Regions from separate parts of the Paenibacillus kandeliae genome, predicted to be linked through region 2. Evidence: riboswitches for the same ligand, from Rfam matches in the RefSeq annotation. Region 2 holds a riboswitch; each other region holds the start of a gene.

Region 1 (7,341 bases), on a different contig from region 2:
TTACATCCGTTATTTCCATGTGTGTTCACCACCTTTTTCCATAAAGACTTGGTTGTGTATTTCCACACATGGAAGCAAAATACCTTCTTTTTTCTGAAAATTAATTGTGTATTTTTTTAACGGATTGCCGTTTTTTACCGTTTTCAGCCGATTGCACGCAATCTCATTGATAGAGATTCTCAATCAACAAATTTAAATTATAGGTGACACCCGTTATTTCTTTGCATTTTCAAAGTAATTGCCCGGCTGTACCATGATTTTCTTACTTTTAGCATCCACATCGGTCAACTTGGCGAGCGATACATAATCCGCCCATAACCGGTCCTCTACATCCACTGCACCCGATTCCAGCAGTACGCCTACACCGGCAACGGTGGCATTGAACTCATCCAGCAGATCGACCATCCCCTGAATCGTTCCGCCTGCCTTCATAAAATCATCAATAATCAGCACGCGCGATTTCTCTTTGAGTGCCCGGCGAGACAGTGTCATCGTATGCAGACTCTTATGCGAGCCGGATACATAGTTGATGCTGACCGCAGAGCCTTCCGTCATCTGATGATCTCGGCGAACGAGAACGACCGGCAGATTAAGCTGGGTGCCTGTCGCGTGCGCGAGTGGAATCCCTTTGGTCTCTACAGTCATGATCACATCAATCGGCGTATCTGCGAACACGGAAGCAAAAATTTTGCCCACCTCATTCAAGATCGCCGGTTGTCCCAGCAAATCCGACATGTAGATGTAATTGCCCGGTAGCAGACGATCTGGTTGCTCCAGCTGCGCACACAAATTCTCCATAAACGATAATGCCTTTTCATAAGAAAGACGCGGAATATATTTCACACCGCCAGCCGCACCAGCCAGCGTTTGCAATTCGCCGATGCCCTCTTCCTCGAATACCTCTTTAATAATGGTCAGATCTTCGCTGATCGATGATTTGGCCGCTCCGTAACGGTCAGCAAAGGTCGTCAGTGGAATGAGCGTATGCGGTCGTGAAGTCAGATACTGGGTCAGCTCGACCAGACGCGCGCTCCGTTTTAGTTTTTTCACTTGAACTCCTCACCATCTACGAAAATTTACATTTATATCCTTTAAACATCCCAAACCCGAATAATTAAAGTGAATATAACATTTTTGTACGTGTTTGTAAAAGAAAATCGCAATCTTTTTCAAGAAGCCCAACAACATGCCGGAGCTTTTTGAAAAAGATTGCGACCTGGATTGCTCAGGTTAACATACGCACTGCATACACTTCATGGCAAAATCCGCGTAACCCGTTATAAATGCGTGCCACTTTGGATTCTTTGGAGACAAGTCCGAATACGGTCGGACCGCTACCGGACATGAGCACGCCATCAGCGCCCAGCTGAATCATCGCCTGCTTGAGCTGTTGTACCTCCGGGTGATGCGACAGCGTCACATCCTCCAGCACATTACCCAACCCGCGGCAGATATCGTCAAACGACTGCTGCTCAATCGCCTGCTGCATCGCGAAAGCCGAAGGATGCTTCTCAATCTTATCCGCCTTCAGACGTCCGTAGATGCCTGCTGTCGATACATTGATCGGCGGCTTCGCCAGAATGACCCAACAATCCGGTGGACTTGCCAGCGGCGTCAGAATCTCACCACGTCCGGTTGCCAGCGCTGTACCACCCGTGATACAGAAAGGCACATCCGAACCGATCGCTGCGCCCAGCTCCATCATCTCCTCATGAGGGATATTCAGATTCCAGAGTCGATCTAGCCCGCGCAGCGTAGCCGCTGCATCGCTGCTGCCACCTGCTAGACCGGCCGCTACCGGAATCTTTTTGTCGATATGAATATGCACGCCCTGGCGAATACCGTAGCGCTCCTTAATCCGGCTAGCTGCCTGATACGCAAGGTTTTTATCATCCAGGGGGATATAACCAGCCTGACTGGATATTTTGATCACGTCACCGGGGATATCGGTTATCGTAAGCCGGTCGGCAAGATCGACCATCGTCATGATCATCTCCACCTCGTGGTAACCGTCCGGGCGTTTATGCAGTACATCCAGCATCAGATTGATTTTTGCCGGCGCTTTTTCATATAGCTTCATGAGGTTCCTCCACCTTCAACATTCCGTCCGTTCTATGTTCTATCGCATCCCGCGTCCGTAATCGGCATCAAACTCCGCTCGGAACCGCGCGATGACCTAAAGGCTGTATACAGCCATGAATAATCCAATTATAGAAAAAATGAATTGCAAAGTCTATTCACAAAGCAAAACAGTCTCTACCCCCGCAGGAGATAAAGACTGCCTTATCATAAAACAGTTATTTAATTCCCAACATATTGTACGTCTGTTTGGGAATCATCCTCGCAGACCATAATCTCTACGGAATCCGTGAGGACGTCTGCATAGCTGTAAGACACTCGTTCAAAAGTTTGATGATCATCATCAAGCTTTACGGTAAAAACAGAAGGGTAGGTTTCTTCCAAAATTCCTGTACGTTCAATGGTCTTCTTACGACCACCGTGAGCGCGCAATGTGATTTTGTGCCCTACATGAGCATCAAGATTGCGTTTGATTTCGGTAAGCGCGTTGTTAGCCATGCCTACAACCACCTCTTTTCCTACTCCCTATTGTAACAAAAAGGAAAAGAAATGTCAATCAAATAATAAATTATGCAACACAAAATTTATTTTGTCAATGATTTTTTTAGCGAATACCTGCTTGTAAAAATACATGGCTTAACCGCGCGTATTCTTCAAGGCTTAGCGTTTCCCCACGACGTGCCGGATCAATGCCCGCTTCATGCAGCAAACCGTCCAATTGCTCACGATCACCGCCAAAACGTGTCTTCAGGTTATTGGAAATGGTTTTACGACGCTGGACAAAGCTAGACTGTACCAGATCGAAGAAATGCTGCTCGTCCTCTACCTGTACCGCTGGCTGCTCTCTCAGCTTCAAGCGGATAACCGCAGACTCTACATTCGGTTGCGGGATAAAGACCGTTTTCGGTACGATGCAGACTACTTCTGGAATACAGTAATACTGAACCGCAATACTCAAGCTACCGTAATCCTTACCGCCCGGTGACGCCGCCATGCGCTGTGCCACTTCCTTCTGGATCATCACGACAATGTTATCCAGTGGCAGCTTCTCCTCCAGCAGCTTCATCAGAATCGGTGTTGTCACGTAATACGGCAAATTTGCCACCACGCTCACCTTGTCCACCTCGGCAAAGTCCTCACGGAACAATTGCTGTAGATCGACCTTGAGCACATCACCGTGACGTACATGCACATTGCTATACTCCTGCAATGAATCCTGCAAAATAGGGATCAAACGCTGGTCGATCTCTACCGCCGTTACACGGCTTGCCTGACGTGCCAGACGCTCGGTCAGCGCGCCGATACCAGGACCGATCTCCAGCGCACCGCGCTCTGGTGTCAGATCAGCTGCATCGACAATCTTGTTCAGAATGTTGGCGTCGATCAGAAAGTTCTGACCCAGGCTCTTTTTAAACGAAAATCCGTGTTTATGAATAATCTCCTTCGTCCGTCCGGGCGTGGCGATATCGTGTCTATCAGTCATGGGATTGCTGTTCCTCCGCTTCAAGTTGTGAAAGTGCTGCCGCGAATTCTTCGCGGCTGATGCCAAATATGCGCAGCCGTTTATGAAACTGCTTGCCGTTGCCGTAACCGATGCCGAGCAGATTGCCCATGATCATACGACGTGCCGCCGCCTTGGGATGCATCACCAGCCCAGTCATGATCAGATCATCCCAGTCGATCAGCGTCTCCGCTTCCGGCATCTCGCTGTGCAGACGGGACAGCGCTTCGCGAATCGCTTGCGGTGAGGCATTTTCTACACCGATGTCGCCTTTGCGTGTTGCTTCGCTTTCGGGTATGAACGCATGCTTGCAGCCCGGTACTTCGCGGGAGACAATTTTACGAATGCGTTCCCCTGCATGATCAGGGTCCGTCAAAATAATAACGCCACGACGCTCCTGTGCCAGTCTAACGCGTTGGATCACCTGCGAACCGATGGCAGAGCCGCCCGTTTCAATCGTGTCCGCATCTACTGCACGCTTGATCGCTACCGTGTCATCCCGTCCTTCTACAACAATTACCTCTTTGATCACTTGATCTGACGCTTCCCTTCTGGGCCGTATGGGGCAGGATGCTGCCCTGCTCATCCGTATGATCGGCCTTGTGCATATTGTCCTCAGTATAACAAAATAACAAACAAAAAGAAGGGGAAGATTCCCCTTCTTCTGTTGGTTCTATTCACGCTCATGGTTAATAACTATTATATCACAATTCAGCGCTATCAGCGCAGCAAGTGCATCTTCCGCTACCTGTCTTACGGTTTTACCGGACCGATCACATATACGGTATAACCGGATTTGCGACCGAATGCTCTTGCTTGACTCAGGCTGTCAATATATACGTCAATCTTATTGCCATTAATGGCGCTGCCTGTATCTTCTGCACGACGATAGCCGACACCTTCGATGTATACCCACCATCCCATCGGGATGACACTCGTATCTACAGCGATGGTACGTCCTTCTGTTACTCGTGTTCCAGAAGCAGTCGTTGTACCAAGCCCTGGCTCCTGAGAGGAGTACGCAGTCAGCGTTACATTGTTCAATACTTTGGCATAAGAGAAATCTTTATCCGAATGAGATGACGAACTGGCAGCGAGCAGTTTTGGTTGCTGCTTTTTCGTTCCGACAGCGACAACCTTATCTTGCACCTCAGCAGTCGTTTTCTTATCGATCATGCGCTTGGAGACAAATTCTCCATCTTCGTATGTTTTTTCAACATATTGGACAACCTTGCCTTTTTGTCCGCTTTGGACTAGCTTCGTTTTGCCTTCCAGCAATGTGCTGTCCTGTTTTTTAACAACCTGATAAGGCAGTTCGACAACCTGCTTGGCTACAAAGGAAGTCGTTCTAACCAGTTTAATATCCATATCGTGTTGTACTGCTGTTTCGACCGTTGGTGTCAACTTGTCCTCTTCGCCGAGGTCAACGCCAGCTTGGTCGAGTGTACTGCCTACTGTTTTGGCAGTAGTGTACACTTGTTTCGTTTTGCCATCAGCCGTAATATTCACGGCGACCGCGTGGTTCACATACACTTTGTCCCCATCTTGGATCGCTCCGTTCATGGGCATGGAAACTTTGTCTTGCGGCGCAACCGTAATGTTCTGTTCCGCCAGCAGATCGGAAAGATTCAGTTTGCGTGTTTCGACGCTCTGAGCTTTGCCATCAACGATCACATAAATATTTTTGCCTGCCTGCATATACAGAAGCCAGAGTGCCATGGCGATTACCATAACAACTGCCAGCGAAGTGAATAAGGCAAAGCGTAGATTTTTTTGCTTCCAACGCAGCGCGTAAGACATGCTGGATGAGCGTGAACCATGGGTTTCTTTGAAAGGAGCAATTCCCACTTCTTCCGTCCTCCTTACATAGTCTCGCCGTCTTGCTGTATCTTAAATGAGTTAAGACGCGACTATATCAGAATTTCCACAGGCGTTTATCGTGTTTACGAATACCGGCGCATTTCGGTAATCGTTTCGTGTTGTGCAATGTGCCTGCGCCATGGTCAGTCCAAGCGGCTTCCGTTCCCGAACAGTGAAAATCCGGGTTTTCTCATCTTACCTTTTCCTTTTGCACAAAACAAAAAAGCCTTGGGAAAAGTGCAAGAGCAACTCTTCCTGGGCTTCCGACGACTGTACCATCTTGGAAACTTTTAGAAAATGAGAGGTTGCCTCTGCATCGCTTACGAGGTTAGCTGTCGGGTTCGGACATTCATACTGCCTGTATAGATTGCCCTGTGAAACGTCCTCCGCTCATGGCGCAAGTAAATTTCAATTCACCCCAAAGACCCTGTATCAGGAATCATACAATCTGTCTTCCGGTATTGCCGGTTTCAAGTGAATGAAGACAGCTGTTGGTTCCCCCGTTCTCCTATGTAGGAAACTCAGCGAGACCGAATCATGGAATCTCGTTCATAAACAACAAGATTAAATCACTGATGAAATAATATCCCGAACTCAACCCCACTGTAAAGCAAACCTCAACTCCGTTTTTCAGAAAAAGTGGTTAAAAACTTGTAACATTTGAGCATTTAGTGGTTAAAATTCATTCATATATCGTTCTAGCTCGGTTTTTCGGTGGTTTTTCTCCCTATTTCATCGTATACCAAATAATGCCAGTGCATTTTTCGTTGTAATTTCACTAATTTCTTCCAGAGAAACACCTTTTAGCTCGGCAGCTGCCTCTGCTACCAATGTGACATATCCTGAGTTATTTCTTTTACCACGATATGGATGTGGAGTCAAATAAGGGGAGTCTGTTTCTAGTAATAATCGGTCCATTGGAACCTGCTTTAGCACCTCTTTTGGCTGCTTGGCATTTTTGAAAGTAATTGGTCCACCAAATGACAAATGGAAGCCCATATCGAGACACATTTTGGCGGTTTCCCAGCTGCCAGAGAAGGAGTGCATAATGCCGCCAACTTCGGATGCTTTTTCCTCACGCAGAATACGAACAATGTCTTCATGCGCATCTCGGTTATGGATCACAATCGGCATGTTAATCTCGCGTGCAAGACCAATTTGTTCACGTAGGACGCGGTGTTGCACATCTTTGGGTGATTTATCCCAATGATAATCCAGACCAATTTCACCAATGGCAACGACCTTTTCATGACTGCATAAAGATGCAATCCACTCCAGATCACCCGGCTGCATCGTGATCGCTTCTACCGGATGCCAGCCTACCGCTGCATAGATAAAATCATACTCTTCTACTAGCTTCATCGTCGTCGGGATCGTCTCTCGGTCAAAACCAACATTTACCATTCGTGTCACACCGGAATCGTACGCGTTTTGAATCACTTCTTTGCGATCCTCATCAAAATCTTTTGAATCCAAATGGGTATGAGTATCAAATAACATTCATATTCGCTCCTTTACTGCCGTAATTCCGTTATTTTTCTTCTATAGAATAGAAATGAGTTAGACATCTTGTGAAAAGTCAGATGCAGAGCAGATTTACCACCTGTCTGCATCGTTTATTCTAATGATTTGCTTGTTTAGATTTCAAACTCCATTTGCGCCGGACCGAGCTTATCCTCGAAAATATCCGCTACCGGCTTGGACAATTTGTGTTTTACCCTTTCCAACTTCTCCTGTGGGAAATACAGATGATATCGTCCACGATGAATACCGCTAATCGAGCGCACAATGTCCGACACCTCGGAAATTTCCTGTACTTTATTTTGGCGATTCAGCAGCAAAATCTGCTTTTCCTTTTTCGGATCGCCCGGACGGAATACATCATACGGTAGATCTGTCGG
Region 2 (7,341 bases):
GCATCTCATCCAGCGTTGCAATACCGGTAGTCAGCACCTCCGTCTCGTTGGTCAACATTTTATCCTCCGCCATAGACAGAGATGGAACGATGTATACGCCATTGTTCAGAAACTTGTACGTATGCTCGCCTTCCATAATGCGAGTACCACGCATCTTGAGTACTTCAATCGTGCGCTTGCGGTACTTTTCCATCAGCGGCTTCAGTGATAGCCGAACGATACCATCACAGATGTAATTCTCAAAAGGCACATTGGATTCGCCAGTCTCACCATATTCGCGAATGAAGAACGAAGTCAGCGAGTGCTTGCGCATAATATTGCGGATGGTGTACACATTGTTGCGCACCTGCTCATCCGTGCTCACCAGTCGGAATAGACTGATACTATCGATCACGACGCGTTTGCAGCCGATCTCACCGACCATACTTTCAAAAATACCACCTGGCTGTAGCATTTGATCCAGTAAAATATCCGGCTCCATACAAATAACGCGCAGCCGATTTTCCTGCTCTAGCTGACGCAGATCCCATCCGAACCCTCTCATATCTTCGTATATTTGCTCCGGCAGTTCTTCAAAGGTAATGTAGATTCCCGGCTCGTCAAAGTTTGTGGCTCCTTCTACCAGAAATTGCATACCGACTGTCGTTTTACCGGTACCTGGTTCGCCTTCCAAAATCACTACAGACCCTGGCGGTATACCACCGTACAAAATATCGTCCAGTCCTGGTATACCCGTATGAATAGCATTGATGTTGTTCATGTATTGCTCCCTCCATCTGTAGCATAGTTTAGTCATGCAAGGGTTAGCTTTTCCTACGAAGATGACTGTAAAGCAATTATAACAACGTAAGGCACTTTGAAGAAAGGAATTTCCCATTTTTATAACGAGTCAAAAGTATTTAATCATTTATACCCTTTTTTTCCAGTTTATCATTGCAGTTTCTTAATAAATTGAATAAATTTAGACCAAAAAATACAGCATTTTATCCGGTTATTTTAAATTTAAATGAATACCTGCGAATAATTATACAAAGAGGCTGGAAATCAGTTGATCTCCAGCCTCTTTGTTGTACATCAAGCCTGTTGTGGGAATATAGACGGCGGGCAGGAATACCGGTATTCCAGACAGTAAATCGTCATTCCCACCCGTTCATTGTATTGTGATGATTATACTCTACGTACCCATTGCAGCAGCCTCGGAATCTATACTGATTACCGATTAGCCTTCCAATGCTTCTTTTAACTCTTCTGGCGAACGATCCCACCACTCTTGGTTATGCGTGGACAGTAGTTTTTTCAATGCCGCTTTATCTTCGCTGCCTAGCTCGCTCAGCATGATTCGACGCTTGATCGCATAGTCCAGCTTGTTTACGTGGTCAGCGAGGATTTTCCAGCCTTTTTTGTCTTCTTCATTAATCCACATCTCACAGGCTGTTGCTCCAGCGTAGCTACCGCCCTCTGGCTGCTTGTCCACCGCTACCCAGACAACCCATACTTGGCGACCACCGACAACATCCTCGCGCTCAGCGCTGAATTTGATCCCGCGCTCCACTTTGCTCTTCGCGTGCATCGCACCAATATCAATCGTTGCTTCGCCGCGATCAATAATAATAGGAGAAACATTGTTCAGATTAATCGAGCCTGCACCGAATCCCTTATGCTTGCTGCTCTTGGTGCTGCTACTAATAATATTTAAAGACATTGATTTTTTGGCAGGTTGTTGATTTTGATCCATGGTAAAAGTAACTCCTTTTTTATTCAAATATGAACCGATATCTTCATATGATTGATTTTAACATGATTGTAGCGGATTAGGGTCAAAAAACTAATGCCACAGGCTGTATGTTAGATAAAGTATCAAAAAATCAAAACAAATATCGACAAAAGTATAAAGTTTACAAAAAAATGACCGAAAAAAAGGAAAGCAATCATAAATCAGCCAGTTCACGCGTAAACAATCATCACCTTGCACTAAAAAATGAATTTTTTTTCATAAATGTAATCCCTTTATTGGCGCGGTTTTCATCCTGCCATGTCATAAAGATGACAATAATTTTCGTAGAAAAACAGTTATCAAACGTTGCCAAAGTAAAAAAGCTCTGTTAGAATAAACCCAGCGAGTTTTTAGTAACAACTTTGTAAACTTTAAAATGTCATCTTGTAACTTTTACCAGAAAAGCTGATTTTTGTCGAAAAAGTTGGATATCGTCATACGGTGCATTAACAAAGTGTAAAGCCAAATTCCGTGGCACCGGGAAACGGGGGAACCGTTTTGGGTGAATTGATCTTGCAAGAGAGGGATCATAGGGGAAGCCTTCTACCGAATCCTTAAGCTAACCTCGTAGGCATTGGAAGGGGACAAATGATTTTGAACATGAAAAAGAAACTAACCGCCGCACTAATGGGATTCGCAATTGCATTTACTGTTATGGGGAATAGCAGTGCACATGCTGATTCCAAAATGGACCAGATCATTGATCCAGCAATGGGAACACCGTACCGCATCGGGGGAACCTCTTTCAACGGTTTCGATTGCTCCGGATTCACTCAATATGTATTCAGTAAAATGAACATTGATCTGCCGCGTCAATCCACATCGCAATTCCAAGTAGGCGACGCAGTAAGTAGAGACAATCTGCAAGCTGGAGACCTCGTCTTCTTCAACACGACTGGAGCAGGAGTTTCACATGTAGGAGTCATGGTAAGCAGCACGCAATTCGCGCATGCTTCCACATCCAGAGGCGTACGTATTGATAACCTCAGCATGGATTATTACGCAGAACGCTATGTCGGCGCTAAACGCGTAATGAGCAATTATGCTTTTGACACGTTCGCAACCGACAATTAATATAACCTTTTAAATAATAACCTTATATTTTGTGATTCATAACCGTAAGAGATTCCCGCCAGAATCTTTTGCGGTTTTTTATTTGTTCTTGTACTATATAAACGAAACAAAACCGAAATTGGTTACACTTATTTGGAAAAAAGTTATCCAGTATTTGAGATATTGATTTGGTAATTATGTCTACTAATAATTAACCACGCCATAATTATGGTAAACATGTTTTCCAATATTTATTTTAATTATTTTTAGTTAATACCCGTCTCATTTGATCTTCAATCATCTTCAAAAAGGAGCAGTGATTCATGTCGATTTCCCTCACCCCGCCCTTCATCGTTACGGAAATGACTGAGGCCCATGCGGCTGATATTTGTACATGGGTATATCAAGCCCCTTACGATATTTATGGCTGGATGTCATGGGATCAGATGCAGCAACTGGAAGTGGAGTTTGGCGATCCAAAGCTGCGCAAGGAGCAATATGCCTCCATTTTAGACAGTACAGGTGTGCTATTTGGATTCGCACAGTTTTTCCCATTGGAAGGTACTGTTCGACTCGGTGTAGGCATGCGACCCGATCTATGCGGCAACGGTTATGGCGAAGCATTTGTCCGTGTCATTACCGAAGAAGCGATAGCACGGAAGCCTGAAGCAGAGATCGATCTGGAAGTACTCACTTGGAATCAGCGCGCCATCCGTACGTATCAGAAAGCTGGATTTCATATTACCGATGCATATGATCGCCGTACACCGGACGGTATGAAGCCATTCTATTGTATGGTTTACCAAGCGGACGCAGATAGAACCTCATCGCCATAAAGATTCGGCATACCGATACCAGTGACTGCCCAAGCATCCTTCTTTACTATGGGCATCCAACGACAAAAGACCGAATGACAAAAGAAGCAATACGCCTTCTCCCGTCATCCGGTCTTTTTCATTTTACCCATTTATATTCATCGTACCCTGTTCATCAGATCAGCGGAACAAAGGTCATTTCCGTTTCCCCGATCAAAATATCGATCCGGTGCGTATCCGCAGCATAAATGACTACCCCGCTGCCGACCTGAATGGAAGGTTCGGAACCAAGCGCATAAAATAGATCCTCTGCTAGCGCCTCTTGCACCTCACGGCGCTCCTCTGCCTGTAAGCCTGCCCATTCTTCCGGCGGCATTTGAAAAAATAGATAACAATCGGGAATCAAGTCCAACGCCGTCGTCAAATCAGTCAGTATATCCTCATACTCGCGTCCATGTTTAACGCCCATAACGAACCTCCAGTCCATCTGTCTATATTGTTACAATTGCCAACTTCTTTCCATTATAACTTAAAAAAACTCTTCATAAAGCATCATATTCTGTCGATAACAAAAGTATCAGCGAATCAAGCAATGCCATCATTCCATGGAAGAGAATGATGCAAGCCATACAACATATACTCATGGACGAGGTGTATTATGCAAATTTCAACAATTCTTGGTCTGGTACTCGGGATTCTCTCTCTAGTTGTCGGTATGATCCTCAAGGGCGCACCACTGGTCAGTCTGGTTAACAACCCTGCTGCCTACGTTATCATCCTGGTAGGTACAGCCGCAACGATCTTTATGGCGTTCCCGATGCCCGAAGTCAAACGTGTTCCGAAACTGTTCGGAATCATTTTCAAAAATCAGACTCTGCTCGACAAAAAGGAACTGGTTCGTACATTCATGGACTGGGCTTCCATTACGCGCCGCGAAGGTTTGCTCGCGCTGGAATCCAAAGTTGAAGAAATCGACAATTCCTTTCTCCGCAATGGAATGCGGATGATCATTGATGGTAATGATCAGGAATTTGTACAGGATGTGCTGATGGAAGATATTAATGCTACCGAGGAACGTCACCGCTCCGGCGCGCTGATCTTCTCGCAGGCGGGTATGTATGCACCTACACTCGGTGTACTCGGTGCGGTTGTCGGTCTGATTGCCGCCCTTGCCGATTTGAGTGATATGGAAAAGCTGTCCCACGCGATTGCTGGTGCGTTTATCGCAACGGTTCTCGGTATCTTTACCGGTTATGTATTGTGGCATCCGATGGCCAATAAATTGAAACGTCTGTCCAAAGCAGAAGTGGAGATTAAGCTGATGATGGTCGAAGGTCTGCTATCGATTCAATCCGGTGTATCGACCATGGCAATCAGTCAAAAACTCGCTGTATTCCTGACACCAACAGAGAAAATTGAGCTAGAAGGACAACAGGAAGGAGGCGGCGGCGGTGAGCAAGAAGGGTAAACGACATGAACCTCATGAGGAGCATGCCGACGAAAGCTGGCTGCTCCCCTATTCCGACTTGATGACCCTGCTGCTAGCACTCTTCATCACCCTGTTCTCCATGAGCTCGCTAGATGCTGCCAAATTTCAGCAGATGGCCAAAGCTATGAGTGCCGCCTTCACCGGTGGCAGTGGTGTACTGGATGAAAATGCGATGGCTCCAACTGAAGGCGAAGTTCCAAACAAAGATCCGCAGGACAATACGGCTGCGGCAGCTGACAACTCAGATAGTCAGAAGTCCAAGCAAAAGCTGCGCGAAGCGTTACAAAAGCAAGAGCAGCAAGATCTGGAAAATCTCAAGCGCAAGCTGGATCAGTATATCAAGGAAAATGGTCTTAGCTCCCAGCTGACCACCAAGTTGAACCAGTCCGAACTGAAAGTGACGATCAGTGATAATACACTGTTCGCTTCCGGTCAGGCAACGGTCAAAACTGATTCACGCATGCTCGCCAAATCACTATCCTCTATTTTACAAGCAATTCCTGATTATGATATTATCGTCTCCGGTCACACGGACAATGTACCGATCTCCAACTCGCAGTATACATCCAACTGGAATCTGAGTTCGGACCGTGCATTGAACTTTATGCAAATTTTGCTACTCAATCAGAAGCTGGACCCGCGCAAGTTTAGTGCAATTGGTTACGGTCAGTACCACCCGATTGCCGATAACTCCACCAATGTGGGACGTGCCAAAAACCGCCGCGTTGAAGTTGCCATTGTCCGCAAATATGTAGACAGTGATGTGAATCCAACATTGCAGTCCATTGTAGGCAACGGAAGCGACACCAGCAATTAATTGTATACGATGGAAGAAGTCATTCGCTTCTCCATGCAATGAACGGATACCGGCTTGCTGGTATCCGTTTTTGCTTGTGGATTAACATTGAAATCCCCCCTCGTATTGCCTAAAATTGATAGGGAAGCCTGTGGAAAACATTTAGACGGCAAAAGAACGTCACAATACCCGACTACATTGTGCCACACCATACGTTGCCTGCTCTCTCGCTCTCTTGACAGCTACAAAAGTTATTCACAAAAACGATTAAAAAGTAAGTTTTCCACAACAAAACATAGTTATCCACAGTTTTGTCCACAAGCTGTTAACAACGAATATTTGTTCGATGGACAAGTGCCATACGTATCCACAATAGAAAGAAGGGTTTATCATTTCCATCATTCAACATCAGCACTGGATGAAAGAGGCGATTGAGGAAGCACGCAAAGCCGAAGTGCTGGGCGAGGTCCCGATCGGTGCCGTCATCGTTAAAGATAACGAAATTATTGGGCGAGGATATAATCTGCGTGAAACGACGCATGATGCCACCGCCCATGCCGAGATTATCGCCATTCGTGAAGCTAGCGAACGACTCGGCTCATGGCGCTTGCTCGACTGCACCTTATACGTCACATTGGAGCCTTGCCCCATGTGTGCAGGCGCTATCGTGCAAAGTCGTGTACCCACAGTCGTTTACGGCACTACCGATCCTAAGGCGGGCTGTGCCGGCACATTGATGAATCTGCTGCAAGAGCCGCGCTTTAATCATCGGACTGAGATAATGGATGGCATTATGCAGGAAGAATGTGCAGCACTGCTTACTGACTTTTTCCGAGGGTTGCGAGTGAAGCTCAAGCAAGCACGTTTAGAACGTCAAGCAGAGTCAGAATAAGAAACGAATTCCTCATAATGTTCATAGTAGGGAGGCACACATATGCACATGCAATTGCATAACCAAGAGCGGGGCATATATGTCCGTCTATTACAGCCGGATGATGCAGAGCAGCTACTACAGCTGCGGTTATCTAGTCGGGAAGAGAACCAGCAGTATGAACCGCAGTATCCCGACGACTTTTTCACGTTTGCCAGTCAGCTGGATCTGATCTATCGTCGCAAGCAGGAGGCTGCCGAGGATCGTGGGTATTTGTTCGGTATGTTTCGTGAAGAGGACGACGTACTGATTGGTACGATCTCAGTCAGCCATCTTGTACGCGGTGTTGGCCAATTCGCCGATCTGGGCTACTCCCTCGGCTCTGCTTACAAAGGGAATGGATATATGACAGCCGGTGTGCGGCTGGTGCTAGAGTATGCCTTTCGTTCGCTCGGTCTACATCGTATTCAGGCGGGAATCATTCCCTATAATACAGCGTCTCAGCGCGTATTAGAGAAATGCGGCTTTCAGAAGGAAGGTATC
Region 3 (7,341 bases), on a different contig from region 2:
TAGCGATCTGCGTTGCAGCATCTATACGCCGGTACAAGATTCAGCAACCGAGGTCAAGCTCATGGCGCTAATGGAGCGGGCGAGAGAGTAGATCATCCAGTAGATCATTCGCGATGTAGAAGTGACGTTTGGGTCATCGCTGATCCGTGTAGTACAATAGAGAGATGCAAATGAACATCTTCATGATGGATATGCACGACTATCACAAGCAAGGTGAAGAAATCATGACCGTGTAATCGCTGGTCGATACTCACCGGAACAGGAGCTACAACGTATGCAGATTATGCAGCATCTATCCTCGCATATTCATTATCTTACCCCATATCAGGAAACGGATCGTCCCATTTTGGCGGCGATTACAGGTACCAAATCAACACTGCTGGTGGATGCAGGCAATTCGTCTGCCCATATTCAATATTTTATTGATCAGCTGGTGAAAATGGATGTTTCCCCGCGTTGTCTAGTGCTGACCCACTGGCACTGGGATCATGTCTTTGGCATGAATCAGGCGAATACAACAATCATTGCCCAGACGATGACCACCGCAGAAATTAAAAAGATGCAGCGATTGAAATGGAATGACGAAGCGCTGGATCAGCGGGTAGCAGAGGGAAGCGAGATTGCGTTTTGCGCCGATGCGATCAAGAAGGAACATGTAGAGACGCGTGATATTCTGCTGCCTACACCAGATATTACATTTGAACGCAGACTAGAGATGGATCTCGGTCGTGTGCATTGTATCATTGAGCATGTTGGCGGCGATCATTCCGCTGATTCGACCACCGTTTATGTAAAAGAAGATAAAGTACTATTCCTCGGCGATTGTATCTATCCGAATATTCATGTAACGCCGAACGAATATACAGCAGAACATACCTTGCCGCTCATTCAGGCATTACGTCAGTTTGACGTGGATACTGCGATTCGTTCGCATCACGCTGAAACATGGGATGGCGAGACGTTCCACCAGCAGCTGGATTTGTTAGAAACGATTGCTTTACTCGTGCGAGATGATGATAACGATGAAGCCTTTATTATTCAGCAGCTGCAATCCAAGCTAGAGCGAGAGCTGAATGAAGAAGAATTGGAGACGATTGAGCTATTTATCAACGGACGAAACCGTCAGCAGCAAAACGGCTGATTACGTGCGGCTCATTTGCCTTTTTGCCGCAGAATCTGCCGTCGTACTGCTTCGGCTTCACTATCGCGGAACAGATGCAGCTTGCCATTCTCGACCATGCGCATGCGTGGACCGGTAAAGCCTCGTTTGATCAGCTGCTTGCGCATATACAGCATAAGCGCCCAGTGGCTGACGATTAGAATATGCTCTGCGTTAGAAGCCAGAATCACATCTAGTGCGCGGTCAATACGTGCATTGGCTTCCGCGACCATACGCTTGTACCGTCTGCTCAGTAGCGGCGCAATGCGGGCGAAGGCAGCCCAGCCGATAAAGGGAAAGCGTAGCTCCGTATTAAAGGTGGGTGGGGTAATCTCGCGCAGCTCCGGCATAATCACAATCTCACCGCCATAAATAAACTGCGCCGTCTTGATCGCGCGCGGCAAATCGCTGGCAAAGCAGATTTCCCAGTTTAATCCGCGTAGATCAGTGGTGCCCATTTCGATCTCGGCTACATCATATTCCTCGAGCCATGTTACCAGCTCGCTGACGGTAACCATCTGGCGGATCGGAAACTCCTTATTCACTTTAAAATGTCGGACAAGTCCAATAGTCTTCATCAGGGGTCGTGTGTAACTCCTTATTCGTAATGTGCTACAATAATGATTATACCCATTTCCGATGGGAACCGTATAATTGCTTCAGAAAGGAAGATCATAACATGAGTCAGTGGGAATACAAAACGATAAAATTAGAACCAGGTGGTTTTCTCGGCGGCAAAGTCGATATGGACGAGCTGCAAGGAACGCTGAACGATCTCGGCTTTGACGGCTGGGAGCTGGTATCGTCCTTTGATACCACCATATCGCAGGGCAGTTCGCGCGAGGTCATTCTGATCTTCAAGCGCAGTGCACTGCTAGATTAACTCTCGATAACGGTTACATAACCATATGCAACCTATTGAAACGTTTACGATTGAACTTGAGAACCGCGTTTGGCAATGACAAACGCCATACAGAGGAGGCAATCGCATGATCGGAACATGGATGGAAGAGATCAAGTCCATTTTACGTACCGAATTAAGCAGCCTGGAAGACTTTCTGCTGCCACCTGCCGGTGATGTGGAAATTGCTCAAGTGGAGCAGGCTATGAATCTCTCATTTCCAGAAGAGTTGAAGCAGCTATATCATACCCATAACGGTGAGTCTCGCAACGGTCCGGGCTTGTTTTTTGGACTGCAATTTCTGAGTTTGGACGAGATGCTCAGCGAGTGGAAAATCTGGTCTGATTTGCAGGAAGAATATGCAGATCTGGGCGATCATTACTCTATTCCGTCGGGCTGGGTGAAGGAGCAGTATATTAACCGGAATTGGATTCCTTTTTGTCATGATGGTGGAGGGAATCATCTGGGGATCGATCTGGACCCTGATGAAAATGGAGTTATCGGTCAGGTGATTAACTTCGGACGCGATGAGGAAACGAAGTTTGTCATTGCTCGTCACCTTGGTGAATTTATCCATTTCATGCGGGATACGGTGCGGGAAGGCAATTACACAGTAGAGCAAGAGGAAGGCATGGGCTACTGGATGTACGGTCGTAACGATCAGGCACGATTGCTACGGGACGCCCAGCAGTTTGCGCTCGGTGATGTGTTGTCAGCGTCAAAGATTCCGGCGTCAAACACTGATTTTGCGGCCTGGATGGGACGTCTATCCCAGCCATGGCAAGAATTGATTCGGCAGCAAAATGCTACGCCTGAGGAATTTGTTCGCCAATACCAGATTTTTCTGATCAACGAGAATCTAAGCGATCTAAGCGGCTTGGAACGTTGCAGCGAGGTGCGCGAACTGAGCCTGTCACGCAACCAGATTATGGATGTACAGCCGCTTGTAAATTGTAGCGAATTGAAAAAGCTGTATTTGCTAAACAATCCGATTCACGATCTGACGCCATTATCCAATCTGAAGTATTTGCATAGCTTGAACATTGCGGGCACATCAGTAACCGATCTAACGCCACTTGCCACTCTGTCAAGGCTGACAAAGCTATCTTGTAATGATACGCCGATAGAGGATTATCGTCCGCTATTGAAGATAAAGACATTAACTACGTTGACAATTTCAGCACCTTCACATAAGGCGGCTCAGGTGATTAGCGATATGCAGCAATTGCGTCATCTGACAATTCATGATGCACATACATGGCAGCCTCAGGATTGGGAGATGATTGGCACACTGCCTTTATTATCGTTAACCGTTAATGGCGGAACATGGGACAATGCCGATCATTTACGTGCATTCGAGCAATTGCAGGAATTAACCTTTCAACATTTGTATTTGCAGGATGCTTCTGCACTTGCAGACCTTCGCTCTTTGCAAAAGTTAAGTCTGCTGGATAATAGCGATATTTCTCAGTTAGAATCGATTACGCGGTCAACGACGTTGCGTAGCTTTACAGGCAGCTTTGCACAATTCGATCAGATTAAGGACGGTTTTAGTCAGCTGGTTGACTTCTCTAGTCTGACAGGCGATCTCACCAATGAACAGTTTGAAATCTGGTCCAACTATAATCGGCGCTAATTGCCAATATACCTACCGGAGCGCATGGTGCTCCGGTTTTTTGATATGCAGACCGATAGATCATAGTATATAGATAGGCATCCAATCGATATTGAAAATAATGACATATCTTTTTTCAGTCAGTTGCGAAAACATTGCGTGGCACAATGAAACAAAATGTAAAAAGTGAGTAAATGGGAGTAAAGCAGAGAAAAAAGTAGCTTGCGACAGGTAGCAATTTACTAAACTTTTAAAAATCAAACTTGTGGTCAAAAAGGGCTTTTTTTGCCTTTTTGATCTGCTTTACTCTTTCGCGCGACAGGCGTAATATACATTTCAGGATTTAGAGATTCACCGGTAACGGGAATCATTTTTGTTCAGAATGAACCATAGCATCACAATGTTTCTTGTTCTTTATTGCTGAGTTTCCGGTTATGCCGGAAAACGGGGGAACCAATTGTCAGGATGATCGGAGGTGTGAGAGCCGCCGACAGACTGCATGGGGTGAATCGCTTAGCACCGGTAACCATGGGACCGGCGCTGGGCGTAGGGCGACTCTCACCGCCCGAATCCGACAGCTAACCTCGTAAGCGGAAGTCGAGAGAGGAGTGTGGAACTTGTGCCGACACGACACAGGGTAAACAAAGCTCTGTGTTTTATTGTGCGCTTTTTGGGAATATTCTGAACCTTGTACAATCAATTACGCTTAATTTCCGATATGTGGACAGCCATTCATCAACTGTCCGCCGGAAAGCGGGGGAACCAATCGTCACGCTGTACAAAAGCTGATACTGCTTAGGCAACGGCTTTGCACAGCATGGACATGGGGTGAATTCCGGGATGACCGGAACGGGCAATCTTCCAGCCCGAACCCGACAGCTAACCTCGTCAGCGAATCAGGGAGAACTTATATCCGGCTTGAACCGGCGAAGGGATTGCAGGCATCCGATGATGTCTGTACGAGTTTCGTGCGGTCAATAGGGGAAGCCCGGTGAAAAGTTCCATTTTACCGAGGCTTCTTTTTTTATGCCCAAATTCGGGATAACACCATTTGACATGTAATTAATTTGGATTGAAGGAGTTACGTATCATGCTGGATTTGATCATGATTGTGTTGGTATTACTCATTGCATTCGCGCTTGGAGGACTGGGAGAATGGTCGTCCAGAGTGATCGGGGAAAGAGGGAAGGAACAATGACCTGGTTATTATGGATTATCATTGCAGGCGTACTGTTATATCTATGTTATGCCCTGATCTATCCCGAGAAATTCTAAACCGAAACCAACAGAAGAGAGTGGAGTGAGTATGTTAGCATACATCGGAGTTGCCGTTACCTTATTAATCGCGCTGTTACTGGCTCGTCCTATGGGCTTGTATATGGCTCGTGTATTTGATTATAAAACAGGGCGTCTGGATCGCTGGTTCGGACCACTGGAAAAACTGATTTTCAAAATCGGCGGTATTCGTCAGAGCAATCAAACGTGGAAGCAATACGCCGCAGCGCTCTTGGTCAGCAATACTATCATGCTGCTAATCGTGTATATCATTTTCCGATTACAGGATAAGCTACCGCTGAATCCTGCTGGTATCGCGGCGATGAGCCCGGATCTAGCATTTAATACAGCGATCAGCTTTATGACCAATACAAATTTACAGCATTATAGCGGTGAAAGCGGTTTGTCGCTGTTCTCGCAAATGACATCCATTATCTTCATGATGTTCGTCTCACCAGCTACTGGTATTGCTGTAGCCATCGCCTTTATTCGCGGTCTGGCAGGCAAGCCACTCGGTAACTTTTTCGTCGATCTGACACGGGCGATTACACGCATTTTGCTGCCACTAGCAATTGTGGCTGCACTGGTGTTTATCAGTCTGGGTGTACCGCAAACGATGCATACTTCCGTGACAGCAACGACCATACAGGGCGCACAGCAGGAGATTGGCATGGGACCGATCGGTAGTTTCCTAGCGATCAAGGAGTTAGGTAATAACGGCGGCGGTTTCTTCGGAGCCAACTCAGCGCATCCTTTTGAGAATCCGAATGGACTGAGTAATATGCTGCAAATGCTGCTGATGCTGCTTGTACCAACGTCATTGCCATTTACGTATGGACGCATGGTAAACAATCTGAAGCAGGGTCGCGTATTATTCGTATCCATGGCGATGATGTTTGTTGTTATGCTGAGCGTATCGCTGTATGCGGAGCATCAAGGCAATCCGCTGATCAATCAACTGGGATTGCAGCAAAGTGCAGGCTCCATGGAAGGAAAAGAAGTACGATTTGGCGTAGAGCAATCCTCGCTCTATTCTGTCGTAACGACCGCTTCTGAAACGGGAGCAATCAATACGATGCACGATACACTGACACCGATTGGTGGAATGATAACAATCAGCAATATGATGCTGAATACCGTGTTTGGTGGTTCTGGGGTCGGTATGATGAACGTGCTGATGTATGCGATCATCTCGGTCTTCCTATCCGGTCTGATGGTAGGACGTACACCGGAATTCCTCGGTCGTAAGATTGAAGGAAAAGAGATGAAGCTGATTGCGGTCACATTGCTCATTCAGCCGCTGCTTATTTTGGCACCGACAGCATTGGCATTGACCTACTATCCAGATACAATCTCCAATCCGGGTTTCCACGGACTGACCCAAGCCCTGTACGAATTCACATCCTCTGCGGCTAACAACGGATCAGGGTTCGAGGGATTGGGCGATAATACACTATTCTGGAATATTTCAACCGGTGCGGTCATGTTTATTGCGCGCTTCTTCTCTATGGTAACGCTGCTTGCTGTTGCTGGTTCGTTGCTCGCCAAAACACCAGTTCCCGAAAGCAGTGGTACGCTGCGCACCGATCAGGCATTGTTTGGTGGCGTGTTCATCGTAATCGTAGTACTGGTTGGCGCATTGACGTTCTTCCCAGCCCTCGTACTGGGACCGATTGCGGAACAGTTAACGTTGTAACCTATCGTAGGTTTACCATGATGCCACATCGAACAAGCGATCATGTAAAATCGCTAATGGCGTAGGCACACGCATTGATATAATGATACGTCCATATTCAAGCACGTCCATATAATAGAAATAAGTGACAATCAGGTGGAGGAATCAGCAATGAAAAATCAAGCTTCCGTGATGAACCGGGAACTGATAACCAAAGCATTACAGCAGTCGTTTGTGAAATTAAACCCACTGCTTATGATTAAAAATCCGGTCATGTTCGTCGTTGAAGTCGGGCTGGTGATCAGCATTTTGCTGATCTTCGCTCCAAACGCATTTGGCGAATCGGTATCGACCGGTTTCAATATTACCGTTTCTCTGATTCTGCTGCTGACCATATTGTTCGCCAACTTTGCCGAAGCACTGGCAGAAGGACGGGGTAAGGCACAAGCCGATTCACTCAAAAAAACAAAAAAAGAAATCACTGCCCATAAAGTAGACGGTGACCGCATCATCGAAGTTCCGTCCACCGAGCTGCGCAAAGGCGATATTGTCAAAGTCACACAGGGCGAAATGATTCCCGGCGACGGGGAAGTAATCAAAGGTCTAGCATCGGTCGATGAATCTGCTATTACAGGTGAATCTGCGCCAGTAATCAAGGAAGCCGGCGGCGACTTTAGCGCTGTTACTGGTGGTACGATGGTTATCAGTGACGAAAT
Region 4 (7,341 bases), on a different contig from region 2:
ATCCGATATTTGTGATTTTATTTTACTTGTATATGTATACCTATGCTGGCGATCGATTACGGCGTGGCTCTTGGTTTAGCCGTTTGTTGACTACGGCGATCTTATTGCTGTCATTGACGTATGGATTGTTTGCCGATGGATTTTTCTATGTATTGAATATGCTTGTTGTGCCGGGGCTGATTTTTGGTCATATGGCGTATATGCTCAGTGATCGCCGTCCGAATTGGGCACGAATGTCGATCATCTATGCAGCAATGGATCATCTGCTGCTGCAATTGCCAGCTCATCTGCCTACACCGCTGCGCATGCTGTATCAGCGGGCGGCACGTCGTATGCAGCAACAGCATAAGCGGCTATTAGGCAAAATTTTGCTGGGCTTGCTGTGTGCGGTTCCGCTGTTGTTGATCATCATCGGTCTGCTGTCTTCGGCAGATGGGATGTTTCAGCAAATGCTCATTCACGTGCCGAATTGGCTGCCGCATCTTTCCTTTACCGAGGGAACACTGCGCTTGTTATGGATCGTGATCATAGGCTTTATGCTATTCGCGTATATATGGGGATTTATTAAACCGTATCGTCATGAGCCGGTGAAACATGCGCCTGTGACAGAACCAGCAGCATCTCCTGCTGACGAAACTGTCGTAACTACCGAAATACAGCCATCCGTAGCTCCTATGTCCAATCCTGTACCGCAGGCACCGCCTTTTGTTATGCCGCGATTGGACCCGGTTATACTGGCAACCGTGTTGATAGCGATCAATTTGGTGTATCTGCTGTTCGTTAGTTTGCAATTCTCCTATCTGTTCGGTGCGGGGCAAGGGTATTTGCCGGATGGAAGCACGTATGCTGAATATGCTCGCAGTGGTTTTGGTGAACTGGTACTGGTGACTGGCTTGAACTTTGTGATCTTGTTATCGGCATTGTATGGCAGTGGGGAAGCAGGTGCAGGCTTGCGTATGCTGACCCGATTTTTACTGCTAATTCTGGTGATCTGCTCGGCGGTTATGCTGTGTTCGGCATTTATGCGGCTGCTGCTATATGAACAGGCGTATGGGTATACGGTGATTCGTTTTCTGGTGCATGCCTTTATGCTGTTTCTGGGCGTATTGCTTGTGCTGGCAGGGCTACGCATCTATATCCCGCGCTTGCCGCTTATTCACTGCTATATCGTGTTCGGTCTAGTTGCCTATGTGCTGGTCAATTATATCGGCATGGATCATATCATTACCGAGCGCAATATGCAGCGGTATGAACAGACGGGCGAGCTGGATCAGGAGTATTTACTTACCTTATCCCCAGCAGCGATTCCAATGTTACTGCGCTTTAGCTATGAACATCAATTGCCAGAGCTGCGGAAGCGACTGCATACCGATAACGAATATTTGCTGACTGGCGATGCTGCTTGGCAGGAGTTTAATTGGGATACTTACCGTGCGATTCGACAATTGCGATTGGATCGTCCGTTATAAATGGATACGACATATCGTCTTGCATATCAAAGGAGGAAATATACATGAACCCTATTCCAGTATGGATCGAATGGAACATTGACCCGTCGCAATTGCCGTATAGGCAATGGTTTTATGCAGTAGAAGGTGAAATGGTGACCGACTGTGTTCAGACAGTGAATGATGGTACCGATAGCGGGGAAGAGAATAGTACTATGCATGCTTGGGATATACAGCTGCACATTACGGGAAAAGTAGAGCAGTCATGGAATACGTATGGAGAGATGCGTTTGCTGCAAAACCCTGCGCTAGAGTCGTGGGAGCCGGGCGCTAGCTTTTTACTTTGGCATGGATGTGAGCTAGCAGTGATCACCGTACTGGAATCCGGCGGGCATTTACCGGGAAGAACCAATGGCGCTTGGCAGGCAGATTGGTACGAAGTGATTTGAGAATGGATAGCAGGATCATCATACAGAAGTAGAGGCTTACAGTAGAATGGAGTCTGCGAAGTGCAGTGTGGCTCGTCTGACATATTCCTTCTATTGTCTGTCTACTATATTTCTTCTATATAGAAGAAACGGTACAAGATAGTAGCAACACAGAAGTAACATAGAAGCAATGATACAAGATAGAAACAATGATATAAGGTATAAGGAACGATATAGGATAAAAGCAACCATATAGCATGAAAGAAACAAGATACGTAAACAATAGAATCGCCAAGCCAAACGAAAAGATGACATACAAAGACACGACATAGAGAGATATGATATACAAAGAGCGATAACGACATACAAAAAAGCTTATTCATCCTCAGACGAATAAGCTTTTTTTATACAATCGTGCAGCCTTGTATGCAATGATCTAGCGTAGATCCTATCCAGCCTACGAATCGATCATCTCTACCCGTCAGTACCAACCATCACAGGCGCACGACGCGGTTTGCGATTGACCAGATAGATGCTAATTCCGATCAGTACCAGACCCAGCAGCAGGAACCATGTAAATGGCTCATGCAGTAAAAGGGTACCGATGAATACCGATAACAGCGGCACAAGGAATGTATACGAAGCGACTTTGCTCGCATCGCCAGCACCAACCAGCGTGAAGTAGATCATCCACGACAGCGCAATTCCGAAAATAATACCGAAGATCAGCCCGAACAAGTACGGTGCATTCCACGTAATATCCGACCATTGTTCAGTAGCGGAGCCTGCGGCAGTCAGCAGTGCGCCACCTAAGGTACATTGGAAGGCGACCATCCACAGTGCATCAGTGGTCTGATTCGCTTTTTTGATAAATACAGTTCCGAGCGCCCAGCTTAGTGCTGTTACCAGAGCTAGCACCACGCCAACGACAGCAACATGACCGGAGAATCCGCCCGCACTAACCGAGATAACCCCCGCAAAGCCCAGCAGCAATCCGATCACTTTGCGCCATGACATGGACTCACCCAGCCACATCCAAGCGAACAACCCGACTAGCACTGGCTGCAAATAAACCAGCACCGAGAACAGCCCGGATGGCAGATACATCAAGCCAACCGTCTGCAATCCATAAAATAATGCCACATTCAGCAAGCCCGAAATCGCATAAGCACGCCAGTTTTGCTTCCAGCGAATAAGCCGTCTGCGCGGCAGCATAATGATCATGAGCAGCAATCCGCCGATCAGTGTACGAAGCCCGGCAAACAGCACCGGCGGTGTATAGGCAAGCGCCACCTTATAAATCGACCATGAAATGCCCCATAAAAAAACCAGCGACGCAATCAGCGCCAACCGTTTCATTGGTGTTAATGTATTCAACGTTTTACCCTTCCTTTCCATCAAAAAGCACGTAAAAGCTGTCAGACGATGTCAGCCAGCACGTTACATCATACGCTTTTTGTAGGCAAAACGCAAAGGAAAAACACAAAGCAAAAAGAAACCTCTTAATCCTGCATATCTAGCATCCGTTCCAGCGGCTCGGCATCGACCAATGTACCCTTCGATACCTTCAAATACTGATATTCTCCATCGATATGCAGCTTTAGCAGCCCATTTTCAAAATCCGTATGCATCTTCTTAAAAAAGACACCTTCCGCCACAATGGGTTTGTCGGTTTCGTAACGAATCTGGTAGCCTTTTGGTGTGTGAATCACATCCACTTCCACGCCATCCTCATGTGTTTCTTCCAAATTGGCTTTCATCCGCTGTACCGCCACAATATGCAGATCGATGGCGCCCAGATGCTCCAGCAGGTCATTGATCAGCGAGCCGCCAGTCATTTCCTCCCAAAAGGAACGTACCGATTGCCCGATAATAAGCTGTGTCACCTGACTGCGGTGTGCTGCCATGGCGATCGCCTCTGCCAGATCGCGTCCTTCGCGCTGCACGACCATAAAAGTACCGCCTGCTTCTTCGGTCAGCTTTTTCCAGCTGTTGTAGTAATTCTGGTCTTCCATATCCAGTTCGCTCACGGGTTCATCCAGTATACTCAGTACGATCAGTGGTGCCTGAAGCAGCTGGGCGAGCCGGATGCCGCGCCGAATCAGCCGTTCCCCATTCAGATTGTAGTGTACACCGACCATGATCTTTTCTTCGTGCATGACCTGTAACGCCCCTTTGTATAAGTATCAATTGTCATAAGGTAGATGCCAGTGTCCCCAAACGGCTAACAAGCCGTTTGTTCACGCCCATACAGACACTTAACCAGCATAGACTAAAAAGAATAATATGCGCTGCAATAATGACTCAAAAAATTCCGCTCCGCAGGTAAAGAAGATACGGTAGCTCTGCTATTTGCTTGATTGCTTTCGGCACCGATCAGGCTTTTCTGCCAGTCCACTAGTGCCTCGCTTGCCAGATGGGTGCGGGTAAAGCCCCATTGCGATTCATGCTGCTGCATATACTGTGCCGCCTGCATGCCCGTCTGCCCTTTGAGCCTCGTAAACACAGATGCCCATTTCACCAGATCCAGATGAGTCGTACCGTCGGAGAATTCAAATTCTGCCCAGCCCGCTGCACCACTGCCACACATACGCAGCAATCCGCAATGCAAAAATTCGCAGTGATCCGGCAATGCCAGCCGTTGATGGTCATATACAAACAGCTCCATATGACGGATACGCGCCGTATCAACAGCAACACCATGCGGACGGACAATCTCTTCAACGAGCGGAACAGCAGTCATGATCATTTATACATACACTCCTTGTAATGTGAGGTTTAGTTGTGAGCCATCATAGGACATTTCCATGACAGCGTAAATGAAATCCAATCTTCATCCTTGCCGATTTGGGATGGAAGATAGTCATGTAATCGGATTCATCACAGCGATTCGCAGCCGCATCGTCATAATGCTCGGTTTTGCTATTGTTTTCGCAAAATTGCAGGAAAATGAAATAATATGGCGTAAGCAAGCGAATACGAGAGAAAAGTCATTGCATCATCTGCCTGAACCATCAAATTGACACAAAACCACATTCTGTCTGCCTTTACTTTGATCGTGGACGGGAGTATGATTCGTCTCAAGTTCATAAATTTCGGCATATCGCTGTATGCGTATGTCGTTACCAGCTGAATGTCCGTATGTTGTACTGCCATCTGGGCAGAACAAATTGTGCGGAGAGCGGGGGAACCAGCGAGAAGTGCCATAGGTGCTTTTCAGGGGTGAATCGGAACAAGGAGACATGTGGGGAACCGCAGATCCTGTCCGTAGGGAGACTCTTACTCCCGAATCCGTCAGCTAACCTCGTAAGCTGAATTAAGAGAGGCGACAATGATCATGACATCCGGTAGGGCACCGCTGTGCGCTGTTCGGAATGCTTGAGAAGCGGCGAGAGTACCTCTTGTGCGGCTTCTTTTTTGTTTGCCTTCACACATTGGAGGAGAAAAGAGATGGAGTTGGAGCAGGAATCGGAGTTACCAAGGTCTTATGTGCTGGTATCTCCGGCGACGCGGGCAGGAGAGCAGTTTATGCAGCTGCTCAAAGTCAAAGGAATCGATTTTGCCGCGATCGTGAACAGCTATAGTGAGAAAGTAAGAATGGAACGGATGGGCATCCATCATGTACTGCTGCTGGATACGCAGCGTCAGGATGAATGGTGTCTACCGCAGATGACGGTCGGGAAAGTGTATCTGTTTGAGCGGAGTTTGCCGTTGTGCTGCCGTTATATCCAGATGTGTCGCTCGTGGACAAGCGATCCGATTTATGTCATTACCGAAAGCAGCAACTCACGTATGATTTACAAAGGTCTGGGCGCAGATTATATTGTCCATACGAATGGCGGCAGTGTCGCCTTTTTGTTGTGACAGTGTGAGCAGTCTCATCTCCACCATAAGCAGGTATAGGGATAGAGAATTAACCATCATGCCGCTGCATACCGTTCCATCGGCAGCAGACGGTACATACTTATGAAGTTTGGAGATGATCGTATGACCGATAAAGTAGCACTCATTGCCGGAGCAACCGGATTGGTAGGCAGCGCGCTGATGTCTATTTTGCAAAAGGCGCCGGAATACCGGCAAATCATCGTTCTTGTACGAAACCATGTACCAGAATGGGAAAGCATGAAGCGGGTGAATCAGGTTGTCGTAGATTACGAACACTTAGAAGATCATCTGGATCTGCTGGTTGCCGATGATGTGTACTGCTGTCTGGGCACTACGATCAAAAAAGCCGGTACACAGGATAACATGTACCGGATCGATGTTACTTATCCGCTGACATTGGCGCAGCTGGCGAAGCGGCAGGGGGCTACCCAGTTGCTGCTGGTCAGCGCGATGGGTGCAGACCATACATCCAAAATCTTTTACAACCGGATCAAAGGAGAACTGGAGCAAAAGCTGGCTGGGCTGGATTATCCGTCTTTCTCTGCGGCACGCCCTTCGCTGCTGCTTGGCGAGCGTCAGGAATTCCGCGCAGGGGAACGTATTGGTGCCGTGCTTGCTAGAGCATTATCCCCGCTTATGGGCGGCGCGTTAGCCAAGTACAAGGCGATTCCTGCGGAAACCGTAGCGCGTGCGCTTTACCGGATAGCCAGCAAGGAACAGCGCGGGGTGCATGTGTACCACTCAGACCGTCTACATGAGCTGGGCGCTGTCTCTGATTCTGCACCGGAGCGAGTGACTTCCTGAATCCGATATCTACGTAGGCTGTACGGAATCATGCAAAGCGGCTACAATAAAGGTTGGCGAATCGGCGCCTACGCCTAGCCAGATCAAGATGATGGGCAGCATGCTGCTGCTGCGGAACGGAGAATGAACAATGCCTCAATTGGATGACAAACAGGCGGCAACCCAGATTGAGAAATGGATTGCCTTTTACGATATGGACAATCCCAAAGCATGGGACAAGGACGACTATACCTTTGTACAGCAATCGTGCCGGTATATGCGCACGGCGGTACAGACGCTACGTGGCAAGGGCAATGCCAATCCAGCGGAGCGTAAGAAGATTGCTAGCGGGCTAGAGGATTTTATCGAGGATTCGTTTATGGACGATCCGAACGAATGGGAGCCGGAAAACCGCGCCTTTGTGAAACAGGCGATGGCGGCGCTGCGGCATGCAGCCGGCGTATTGAAAAAGTAACAAAATGAAGGGTGCTTGCTGCCCATCGGCGGCAATGCCCGAATTAGCAGGAGGTTGGTATGAATATCAATCCAGAACTTGAACCTATGATGGAACATAAGCTGGACGTAGAGCTTTGCCCTGCGACAGATAAGCATATTATTTGCAATATGTATCCTTTTTATTTGTATGACATGTCGGAAATCTGGGATCGCACACCGAACCAATATGGCGTATTTGAGGAAGACGAATGCTGCGCAACACTGGCTCAGCAAAGTGACGTCTTCAAAATCTGGTGGCAGCATCCGGGCGTTCTGTTTCCGTTTCTACTGCGCGTAGATGG

The links. A riboswitch is a leader RNA that binds a small molecule or an ion and turns the genes downstream of it on or off. The one in region 2 is predicted to bind cyclic di-AMP.
Region 1: linked by a shared signal. The riboswitch ahead of ABXR35_RS23200 (resuscitation-promoting factor) and the one ahead of ABXR35_RS23730 (C40 family peptidase) in region 2 are both predicted to bind cyclic di-AMP.
Region 3: linked by a shared signal. The riboswitch ahead of kdpF (K(+)-transporting ATPase subunit F) and the one ahead of ABXR35_RS23730 (C40 family peptidase) in region 2 are both predicted to bind cyclic di-AMP.
Region 4: linked by a shared signal. The riboswitch ahead of ABXR35_RS20315 (hypothetical protein) and the one ahead of ABXR35_RS23730 (C40 family peptidase) in region 2 are both predicted to bind cyclic di-AMP.

The regions. Positions count from the first base shown of each region.
Region 1 covers NZ_JBFDUZ010000009.1:12,130-19,470, reverse strand. The annotation lists gene spoVG (septation regulator SpoVG) at 1-19, opposite strand, end outside; gene purR (pur operon repressor) at 214-1,050, opposite strand; gene ispE (4-(cytidine 5'-diphospho)-2-C-methyl-D-erythritol kinase) at 1,226-2,080, opposite strand; gene veg (biofilm formation stimulator Veg) at 2,302-2,577, opposite strand; gene rsmA (16S rRNA (adenine(1518)-N(6)/adenine(1519)-N(6))-dimethyltransferase RsmA) at 2,684-3,562, opposite strand; gene rnmV (ribonuclease M5) at 3,555-4,112, opposite strand; gene ABXR35_RS23200 (resuscitation-promoting factor) at 4,334-5,428, opposite strand; cyclic di-AMP (ydaO/yuaA leader) riboswitch at 5,743-5,977, opposite strand; gene ABXR35_RS23195 (TatD family hydrolase) at 6,173-6,940, opposite strand; gene ABXR35_RS23190 (HD domain-containing protein) at 7,078-7,341, opposite strand, start outside.
Region 2 covers NZ_JBFDUZ010000011.1:11,665-19,005, reverse strand. The annotation lists gene ABXR35_RS23740 (ATPase domain-containing protein) at 1-760, opposite strand, end outside; gene ABXR35_RS23735 (YwhD family protein) at 1,220-1,735, opposite strand; cyclic di-AMP (ydaO/yuaA leader) riboswitch at 2,225-2,363, shown strand; gene ABXR35_RS23730 (C40 family peptidase) at 2,375-2,848, shown strand; gene ABXR35_RS23725 (GNAT family N-acetyltransferase) at 3,151-3,663, shown strand; gene ABXR35_RS23720 (hypothetical protein) at 3,818-4,111, opposite strand; gene motA (flagellar motor stator protein MotA) at 4,301-5,110, shown strand; gene motB (flagellar motor protein MotB) at 5,094-5,948, shown strand; gene tadA (tRNA adenosine(34) deaminase TadA) at 6,319-6,819, shown strand; gene ABXR35_RS23700 (GNAT family N-acetyltransferase) at 6,862-7,341, shown strand, end outside.
Region 3 covers NZ_JBFDUZ010000001.1:1,571,351-1,578,691, forward strand. The annotation lists gene ABXR35_RS06880 (helix-turn-helix transcriptional regulator) at 1-91, shown strand, start outside; gene ABXR35_RS06885 (MBL fold metallo-hydrolase) at 275-1,141, shown strand; gene ABXR35_RS06890 (histidine phosphatase family protein) at 1,153-1,737, opposite strand; gene ABXR35_RS06895 (DUF4177 domain-containing protein) at 1,839-2,042, shown strand; gene ABXR35_RS06900 (SMI1/KNR4 family protein) at 2,149-3,696, shown strand; cyclic di-AMP (ydaO/yuaA leader) riboswitch at 4,084-4,284, shown strand; cyclic di-AMP (ydaO/yuaA leader) riboswitch at 4,369-4,584, shown strand; gene kdpF (K(+)-transporting ATPase subunit F) at 4,870-4,950, shown strand; gene kdpA (potassium-transporting ATPase subunit KdpA) at 4,982-6,646, shown strand; gene kdpB (potassium-transporting ATPase subunit KdpB) at 6,797-7,341, shown strand, end outside.
Region 4 covers NZ_JBFDUZ010000005.1:47,229-54,569, reverse strand. The annotation lists gene ABXR35_RS20340 (DUF4153 domain-containing protein) at 1-1,469, shown strand, start outside; gene ABXR35_RS20335 (hypothetical protein) at 1,514-1,897, shown strand; gene ABXR35_RS20330 (DMT family transporter) at 2,351-3,253, opposite strand; gene ABXR35_RS20325 (universal stress protein) at 3,379-4,035, opposite strand; gene ABXR35_RS20320 (hypothetical protein) at 4,149-4,625, opposite strand; cyclic di-AMP (ydaO/yuaA leader) riboswitch at 5,026-5,204, shown strand; gene ABXR35_RS20315 (hypothetical protein) at 5,327-5,740, shown strand; gene ABXR35_RS20310 (oxidoreductase) at 5,864-6,565, shown strand; gene ABXR35_RS20305 (hypothetical protein) at 6,696-7,019, shown strand; gene ABXR35_RS20300 (GNAT family N-acetyltransferase) at 7,079-7,341, shown strand, end outside.